Regions from separate parts of the Paenibacillus sp. J31R120 genome, predicted to be linked through region 1. Evidence: predicted binding sites of a transcription regulator. Region 1 holds the regulator's gene; each other region holds the start of a gene.
The links. Region 1 encodes Rex, which represses fermentation and respiration genes when NADH is low (regulators of the CRP and FNR family bind a similar motif). Its sites were predicted from a motif close to TTGTGAAATATTTCACAA; they were not measured.
Positions count from the first base shown of each region.

Region 2: the regulator Rex is predicted to act here: its motif matches at 1,663-1,680, upstream of nadA (quinolinate synthase NadA).
Region 3: the regulator Rex is predicted to act here: its motif matches at 1,152-1,169, upstream of AC0YNW_RS06785 (formate/nitrite transporter family protein).

Region 1 covers NZ_JBWDNN010000003.1:364,694-367,958, forward strand. The annotation lists gene AC0YNW_RS14055 (amidohydrolase) at 1-1,014, opposite strand, end outside; gene AC0YNW_RS14060 (redox-sensing transcriptional repressor Rex) at 995-1,651, opposite strand; gene dinG (ATP-dependent DNA helicase DinG) at 1,702-3,265, opposite strand, start outside.
Region 2 covers NZ_JBWDNN010000012.1:82,309-85,573, forward strand. The annotation lists gene AC0YNW_RS27280 (ABC transporter permease) at 1-878, shown strand, start outside; gene AC0YNW_RS27285 (VOC family protein) at 1,080-1,472, shown strand; gene nadA (quinolinate synthase NadA) at 1,760-2,698, shown strand; gene nadB (L-aspartate oxidase) at 2,774-3,265, shown strand, end outside.
Region 3 covers NZ_JBWDNN010000002.1:35,668-38,932, reverse strand. The annotation lists gene AC0YNW_RS06795 (hypothetical protein) at 1-47, shown strand, start outside; gene clpP (ATP-dependent Clp endopeptidase proteolytic subunit ClpP) at 168-749, shown strand; gene AC0YNW_RS06785 (formate/nitrite transporter family protein) at 1,252-2,031, shown strand; gene AC0YNW_RS06780 (L-lactate dehydrogenase) at 2,047-2,961, shown strand; gene AC0YNW_RS06775 (HPr family phosphocarrier protein) at 3,207-3,265, opposite strand, start outside.

The sequences.
Region 1 (3,265 bases):
AAGAGCCTCCCAGGCCGGGATTGCTGTCGGATCGCCGGATACTCCCTTGTGAAGCAAAGCGGAGAAACGAATTTCTTCAAACAAATCCAGGTTGTTGTTGCTCGCGACGCTATCCGTACCGAGCGACACCTTCACACCGGCTCTCATCAGCTCCGGAAGCCGTGCAACGCCGGAAGCCAGCTTCAGGTTGCTGACAGGATTATGCGAGACGGATACGCCGCGCTCTGCCAGCAAAGCAATCTCTTCATCGGTCAGATGGACAGCATGCGCTACGAGCGACGGACGCGAGAAAAATCCGAGTCGATCCAGATGCTCGACTGGACGTGCGCCGTAATCGCGGACATTCTGCTCCACTTCCGCAATCGTCTCTGACATGTGGGTATGAAGCGGCAAGTCCAGCTCATGTGCAGCCTCCACGAATTTCTCAATATAGGCGGGAGGACAAGTGTATGGCGCATGCGGCGACAGCATCGTCGAGATTCTGCCGTCTGCTTTGCCGTGCCATGTCTTGGCGAAGGCAATCGCATCATTCAGCTTGGCCTTCTGTTCTTCTTCAGAGCACAGACCGATAACACCGCGTGTCAATATGCCGCGAATGCCTGCTTGCTCAGTCATAGTCGCAACCTGATCCATACGATCGTACATATCGACAAACGCAGTTGTGCCCGTACGCAGCATCTCTATAATCGCGAGCGCGCTTCCGGCTCTTGTGTCGGCATCCACATATTTGGCTTCCATCGGCCACATCTTCTGCTCCAGCCATACCTGCAGCTTCTGATCGTCGGAATAGCCCCGCAGCAGCGTCATAGCCGCGTGGCCGTGTGTATTGACCAGACCCGGCATGAACGCCAGCTTGCTGCCGTCAAGCTTCTCTGCATCGGGCAACAGGCCGACTGGCGGTTCAGCGCCAACGTATGTAATTACACCGTCTGTCACAACCATATGTCCCTTTACTGTTTTTGCAGCATCATCCATCGTAACGAATAGGCCATCTTTAATCCAAAGCTGTGTCATCGCTTACGTCTCCTTCATGATTCAAATAATAAGCCAGACTTAACAATTCCCTTGTGAAATCGGCATTATGAATACGCACATCATCCGGCACCCGAAGAATGGCAGGAGCAAAGTTCAAGATTCCCTCTACACCTGCGGCAATAAATTGATTGGCGACATTCTGCGCTTCATGCGCGGGCACGGTAATAATGCCAATTCGTATCTTTTGTTCGGCAACGACCCGCTCCAGCTCGATCATCGGTTCTACGACCAAATTGTTAATATTGGAGCCGATCTTTTCGGGATGCACATCAAATACGGCTGTAATCTGCATATTATCCTTGGAATACTTGTTGTAATTGCATAAGGCATGCCCCAGATTGCCCGCTCCGACCAATGCGACTTTAATCGTTTGATTCAGCTTCAAGATCTGTCTGATCTTCTCAATGAGATACATGACGTCATACCCGATGCCTTTGCGTCCGAATTCTCCAAAATAAGCCAGATCCTTCCGAATTTGAGCCGGGTTCAAGTCAAGCTTGACCCCCAGCTCCTGCGAGGAGACCGTTTGGATCTCCCGGAGATGCAGCTCATTGAGCACTTGCAGATAAATCGGAAGGCGTCTAACGACCGCCTCCGATATTTTTGCGGACTTCATGGGAACCAACTCCTTCTTAACGGGGGTTGTAAAAGCTAAGCGTCTGTTTTTTAATCTCCTGTTGCCGAATGGGCCAGCCATTGCTGCATGCGGGGAACCATCTGGTTCGTATGCATCGTCTCGATCTTGGGGCCCGGCAATGAATACAGGAAGTGCTTGCCATAGTAGGTGTCAATGACTCTCGTATCATAAATGATGACAATACCTTTGTCATGAGCTGTGCGGACTAACCGCCCGAAGCCTTGCTTGAAGCGGATTACCGCCTGCGGAATGGACAGCTTCATGAACGGATTCTGCTTCTGCCGCTGAAGCAGCTCGGACTTGGCCTCCACCAGCGGATGGTTGGGCGGCTGGAACGGCAGGCGGACAATGGCCAGGCACACAAGTCCTTCCCCGGGAATGTCTACCCCTTCCCAGAAGCTGCTGGTGCCAAGCAAAACTGATTCGGGCTGCTGCAGGAACCTGCGGGTCAGCTTCGTCCGGTTGCTGCTGTCGATGCCTTGGCCCAGCAGTTGGATACCTGCTTCATCCAGCTTCAGCTTCAGCGGATCATACACTTGCTTCAGCATCTTGTAGGATGTGAACAAAACAAGCATCCTGCCTTTGGTCTCCACTGCGGTATCGGCGAGCGAGCCAATCAGCTTGTCGAGATAGGCGTCGTCAACAGAAGCGCCCTTAAGCACAGGAAAATCACGCGGAATGACCACAAGCGCCTGCTCCCGGTAATTGAACGGAGAAGGGAGCAGTACCGTTTTCAGCTTGCCTTGCTTCTCATAGCCCTCAAGGCCAAGCTGCTCTTCAGCGTATTGGAAGCTTTTTTGTACCGTCAAGGTGGCGGAAGTCATGACGATGCTGTCTTTTGCATCGAAGAAGTACTTCTGCAATTGACTGCTGACATCAACCGGCGCTGCGTAGAGCTGCAACGAACGATGACGGTATGCGGTGCTCGCCTCCAGCCAGTAGACATACTGCGCATCCTCCAGCTTTGTGATGAGACGAAGTTCATCCTTCACCCCTGCAAGATCCCGCAACGCGCCATTCAGATCCGTCAAAGACGCTTGTATGGATAAATCGTCTGCTCTGTCCTTAATATCGTTCATCATCTTCTCAGCCGTCTTGATCACTCTAGTCAGCTCGACGTGTACGTTATTCTCGACAGCCAGCACCTCCTCCCAGCCAGCCGGGAGCTGGCCGGAGCTAAGCCGCTTCACCAATGCGCCGTTGTCGCTCACGCTGTCCGATGCTGTGGAGGCAAAGGCATAGAACATCTCGAACAGCTTGTCCCAATGCTCCTTGATTTCTTGAAAAACGGGAATAATCGTATCAATGGTCTCCGTCCAGGCAGTGACATGATCGTCACCCTCTTGCTGAAGCCGCAGACGCAACGTCGGCAGCAAGCCGGAACGGTTGTCCCGGTATAGCCGCACGATAGCTTGAACAAGCGTGAAATAATGCACATTCATGCCCAAATGCTTGCCGGCGACTTCCTCAACATGATGAGCCTCATCAATAATTAGATGGTTGTAGGTAGGAAGAAGACGATGATCGGCTTGCACATCTGTGAACAGCATGGAATGGTTCGTAATGCATACGTCAGCCAGGCTCGATTCATGC
Region 2 (3,265 bases), on a different contig from region 1:
TGTTCTCGGAACGCTCGGGCGTAGTCAATATCGGTCTGGAAGGCCTGATGGTATCCGGCGCTTTCGCGGCTGCGGTCGCGACGGACTATGCCACGCAAGCAGGACTTGGCGGCATCTCGCCATGGATTGGTTTAATTGCGGCAATAGTCTTCGGCGTTGTGTTCTCCCTTCTGCATGCCGTAGCGACGATTACATTCAAGTCGGACCAGACCGTAGTCGGCGTCGTGATTAACATTCTGGCGCTAGGAACGGCTATTTATTTCACCCGGAGCCTCTATGACGGCTCGGCTCAGACGAGCCAGCTGACAGAAGTGTTTCATAAGGTGGCAATTCCGTTCCTGTCCGATATTCCGATTATCGGGGAAGGCATCTTCCGTTCCTATCCGACGACGTACATCGTTATCGTGCTTGTGATCATCAGCTATTTCGTGCTGTTTAAGACGCCTTTCGGATTGCGTCTTCGCGCGGTTGGCGAGCATCCAAGCTCGGCTGACACGGTTGGCATCAGCGTAACGAAGTATCGTTATATCGGCGTTATGCTGAGCGGCGCGCTTGCCGGTCTTGGCGGAGCGACGATTACGCTGACGACAACAAGCAGCTTCGCGCATAATACGATCTCGGGCCAAGGCTTTATCGCGCTTGCCGCCCTGATCTTCGGCAAGTGGAATCCGCTTGGCCTTGCAGGCGCCGCCGTATTCTTCGGCTTTGCGCAGGCGCTGCGGAATTTCGCGCAATTGTTCGATTTCTCGAAGCAAATCCCGACGGAAGTGTTCTATATGCTTCCGTACGTGCTTACGCTGATTGTCCTTGCGGCGGCAGTCGGCCGATCCAGCGCTCCTGCGGCGCTTGGACAGCCATACGACCCGGCGAGAAGGTAGCTTGAATCAAGAGTGGCCTGCCTTGGCCGCTCTTATGCAAAAGATCGTACTCCATTGCAGCCAGCGAAGGAGTGCGATTTTTTTGATCGAGGCCAGGGTGATGATGCCGCAGCTGAATGGATAATACGCGGCTTGGTTTGAAAAGCTTTGTACAAGGGCGGCATTACGCCGATCATTCTGAATGCTGGAGGAGAAAAACACATGCAAAAAATCAATACGTTTCTAATGTTTGAAGGTCAAGCGGAGGAAGCCATGAACTTCTATCTGTCGCTATTCGAGGATTCCGAGGTCATCAGCATTTCCAAGTACGGCCCGGAGGGACCAGGCGAGGAGGGCACGGTCATCCATGCGACGTTCAAGCTGGCTGGTACCACTTATATGTGCATCGATAGTCATGTCAAACACCAATTCAGCTTTACGCCTTCGATCTCTTTATATGTAAATTGTTCCTCCGAGGCCGAGATCGAGACGTTATGTGCGAAGTTGTTAGAAGGCGGGAAAGCCTTGATGCCGCTTGGCGAATACGGCTTCAGCCGGAAGTTTGCTTGGGTAGCCGACCGCTTCGGGGTCACATGGCAGTTGAACCTGGCATAAGGTCAGACGCTGCTCGGCATGTGGCGGTCATGTATAGCGATGAATGGGGGCTCGTCCGGCAAGGACGGGCTTCTTTTCTATAAAATGAGGAAACATCCATTGACAGAGCCATCTGCCAAGTGTAAATTAAATCTTAATCAAATGAATTTATCCCTTTTGGTTTAAACTATAGGCAAGCGAATCCCTAAGTTTGTGCATCATTTCACAAAGTCGCTAGCCGCATAACGGAATGGGACCATCGTTCATCAAATGGAAGGCCCATCCCTCATAAGAGGAGAGGATCTATCGTGGAAGCATTGGCACTGGAGCGCAAAGCGGAGCAGAATCGAGAGCTGCGCGAGAGGCTGTTGCAATTAAAGAAAGAGCGTAATGCCATTATTCTTGCTCATTATTATCAGCGGGATGAAATACAGGAAGTAGCGGATTTCCGGGGGGATTCCTTCTTGCTAGCACAGAAGGCCGCTCAGACGGATGCCGAGGTTATCGTGTTTTGCGGCGTTCACTTTATGGGTGAGAGCGCCAAGATTCTGGCTCCGAACAAGACGGTCATTATTCCGGACGAACGCGCCGGCTGCCCGATGGCGGACATGGTGAACGTGGATGGACTGCGCAAGCTGAAGGCTCAGCATCCGAACGCCAAGGTGGTTACGTATATCAACTCTTCGGCAGAGATCAAAGCGGAGACGGATATTTGCTGTACATCCGCGAACGCCGTGAAGGTCGTCAATTCGGTTGAGGGCGATGAAGTGATCTGGGTACCGGACAAAAACCTGGGACACTACGTTCAGCAGCATACTGACAAAAAGATGATCATCTGGGAAGGCTACTGCAACACGCATGACATGCTGACGGTGAAAGACGTGGAGGAGATGAAAGCCAAGTATCCGAACGCGCAATTCGTCGTCCATCCGGAATGCCGTCCGGAAGTTGTGGAGCTTGGTGATTTTGTCGGAAGCACAACCGCTATTCTCAAATACTGCAAGGAATCCGATGTTCAGGAATTCATCGTAGGAACAGAGGATGGCACTGGTTATCAGTTGAGACTCGATAGCCCGAACAAGACGTTCCACTTCGCATCGAAATATTTGGTATGTCCGAACATGAAGGTGAACAATTTGAAGAAGCTCGTCAAAGCGCTTGAGACGATGCAGCCGCAAATCTACGTTCCGCCGGCTGTTGCGGACAGTGCCCGTTTGTCGCTGGAGCGCATGCTGCAAGTGAAGTAGCATGCGCTGCTTCACTTATAAGCGATAATTGCAGGCTACAGATCAAGATGACCCCGAGGTGAAGGAGCTAGCGTTATGATTCCTAGATATTTGGTCGACGTGGAGCTGGACAAGCTGCCCGTCTTAGATAAAGATGTCATCGTTATTGGGGCCGGCATTGCCGGTCTTTTTACCGCTATACGGGCAAGCAGACAGCATTCGGTGCTGATGATTACGAAGAAGTCGCTGCTCGACAGCAATACACGATACGCGCAAGGCGGGATTGCCGCCGTTATCTCTGATGAGGATTCACCCGCTTACCATAGACAGGATACGCTTATGGCCGGCGCAGGACTGTGCTCGGACGAAGCGGTCGATGTATTGGTGCATGAAGGTCCAAAAGGCGTGCAAAGCCTTATTAAGATGGGCACGCAATTCGACGTGGAGAATGGCGAATTCGCCTTGACCAAGGAAGGCGCCCATAGCCAGCGGCGCATCTTGCATGCGAATGGCGATGCGACGGGCTATGAGATTGTACGTGCGCTGTCCGAGAATGCGGTCGCCAATGAGAAAATCGAAGTATGGGAT
Region 3 (3,265 bases), on a different contig from region 1:
TGCAAAACGGGGTCTACTTTACGGAGCGGACCGAAGAGCAAATATAGGGTTTGGCCTGAAAAATCAATTTCTTTGACCATCTTTGACTTTTTGATTTTAATCCGTTATGATAGGAATACGAATTTTTGATTCATGCTTTTACGTAGACGAAGGAGGACTGGTTCGAAATGAATTTTGTGCCTATGGTTATTGAGCAAAGCAATCGGGGGGAACGTTCATACGACATCTATTCCCGCCTGTTGAAGGATCGCATCATATTTCTAGGTTCTGGCGTGAATGACGTGGTAGCCAACTCCATCATCGCGCAAATGCTGTTCCTGGCGGCGGAAGACCCGGATAAGGATATTTCCCTATACATCAACAGCCCTGGCGGTTCCATAACAGCCGGTATGGCCATTTATGATACGATGCAATACATCAAGCCGGATGTATCGACGATCTGCGTAGGTATGGCCGCGTCCATGGGCGCGTTCCTGCTGACAGCGGGCGCGAAGGGCAAGCGTTATGCGCTGCCTAACAGCGAAGTCATGATTCACCAGCCGCTTGGCGGCGCTGAAGGCCAAGCCAGCGACATCGAGATCCGCGCTCGCCGCATCCTGAAGATGCGCGACAAGCTGAACCACATCCTGGCGGAACGTTCCGGCCAGCCGCTCAGCCGCATCGAGCAGGACACCGACCGCGACTACTTCATGAGCGCAGCCGAAGCCCACGCTTACGGCCTCGTAGACAAAGTCATCGAGAAGGTCTAATCATTCATAACGCAGAGAAACCTCCCTTCCACTTTTGTGGAGGGGAGGTTTTTAATTTGCGGACGCTATGTTTATGCCCCAAAGTCTGTCTCTGCTTAATCGCGAAATCCTCACTTTAAATAATCAACCAGCTCTCGCAGCGGCTCCCCGCTGATAAAAGCATACTTCAACTTAACATGATCAATAATGACGGAATAGGGTTCAAATGAGTATGGATGACATGGCTCACGCAAGCTACCTTCTCTTCCTAACAAGACACCCTTCATCACTGCTAAGTTGCAAACCTTATAACAGTTTCTTACAACACTAATTCTCTGTTCCAGTCACTTTCGCACGATTAACGTTGCCCCATACCCCTTCCAGAAGCCCCCCGCCTCGCTCCTCCCATTTTTTTCTGGTCCATAGTGACTTTTATCACATCTTTCCAATTCCTGCTCATGCTATATTGGCATCACAACGACAACAGACAAATGCAACAGAGAGATAGTCAGGAGGAGTACCTATGGAGATTGAAGCGCTGCTCAAGGTGGAGCAGCTTGCGTTGAAGAAGCTGCGCATTTTCCGGCAAAGCCTGTGGCGGTACCTGTCACGTTCCATGCTGGCAAGCATGTTTATCGGTTTCGGCGTTATCGTCGCATTCAAGACAGGCAGCTTCTTTTATGTCGAGCATTCTCCGCTCACCTATCCCATGGCCGCCCTCACGTTCGGCACAGCCATTATTCTGATTAGTTATGGCGGAGGCGACCTGTTCACCGGCAACACCTTCTACTACAGCTACGCCGCCCTTCGCAAAAAAATGCGCTGGAGTGATACCACTAAGCTGTGGATTCTAAGCTATGGCGGCAACATCCTTGGCGCTGCGGTGTTCGCACTCCTGATCTGGCTGACCGGACTATTCGCCGATCCGAATGTGAACGGGTTTCTGCTTGAGGTCGTGGACAAAAAGATGCATACGCCTATGGTAGAGCTGTTCTTCCGGGCGATACTATGTAACTGGCTCGTCTGCCTGGCCTTCTTCGTACCTATGGGGCTCAAAGGGGACGGTGCCAAAATGTTCGCCATGATGCTCTTCGTATTCTGCTTCTTTATCTCGGGCTACGAGCATAGCATTGCGAATATGTGCACCTTCGCGATCGCACTTGTCCTGCAGCAGCCGGGGACGATATCGCTGGACGGCATTCTGCATAACCTGATTCCTGTCACAATCGGCAATCTGATCGGGGGAAGCGTGCTGATGGCCGCGATGTACCACTACGTAAACAAACCATTTATCGAGGAATAAAGGAGACTATCATTTATGAAAAAATCAAGAATCGTCATCATCGGTACGGGAGCTGTCGGCTCGACGACCGCTTATACTTTGCTGCTTCGCAATCGCATGGATGAGCTGGTGCTCATTGACGCCAATGCTGATAAGGCCGCAGGAGATGCGCTGGATATGAACCACGGCATGCCTTACCTGGGCGGCGCTAAGGTTTGGGCAGGCACTTATGAAGACTGCAAAACAGCCGATATTATCATCATTACGGCAGGCGCAGCGCAGAAGCCCGGAGAATCGCGGATCGATCTTTTGAAAAGAAATATCGCGATCTTCGACAGCATCATTGATCAAGTGCTCCTTCATACGCGAGATGCAATTCTGCTTATCGCATCCAATCCGGTCGACATCATGAGCTACAGATCGTGGAAGAAGTCGGGCCTGCCAGCGCATCGCGTGATCGGCTCGGGCACGCTGCTCGACAGCGCGCGCTTCCGCTATCTGATCGGACAGAAGCTGCATATCGATCCTCGCAGCGTACACGCTCACATCATCGGAGAGCACGGCGATTCGGAGCTTCCGGTCTGGAGCCTCGCGAACGTCGCCGGAACCGAGCTGCAACTGAGCGCAGAGGACAAAGACGAGATTTTCCTGAATACTCGCGACGCCGCATATCAGATCATTCAAGCGAAAGGCGCAACCTACTACGCCATCGCACTGGCGCTAGACCGCATCTGCACAGCGATTCTGGACGATGAAGGAGCCGTCTTGAACGTCTCGACTCTGCTGGAGAACTACCTTGGCGTATCGGATGCTTATCTGGGAATTCCATGCATCATCGACCGGAGCGGCGTTCGCTCGACGCTGGAGCTGACTCTTACCGATCTCGAGCAAGATCTCTTCACCCAATCGGCAGACAAATTGAAGAATATCCTTGCTACACTTGAGGGCTGAAGCTCGATAGGCAGTCGATAAGACAAGTGATCAGTTCGCTTTCTTTCAATCTCATGCATGCATAACAAAAAAGCCTTCCTTCTACTCCTGGACGGCATCCACCGCAAGCTTTAGGCTTGCAGCCGGATACCGATCATTCAGAGTGAAGGAAGGCTTTTCGCATATCGAAAAATACAGACGCATAAATAAAAAAGAAGCCGCTTTGGCGCGCGAACAAGTCATGCGACAAAGCCACTTCTTTCCTCTTATTGGTTATCCAATTCCTCTTTGCTGACAAGAGCGACTAAAGCGTTTACAGCCTGTT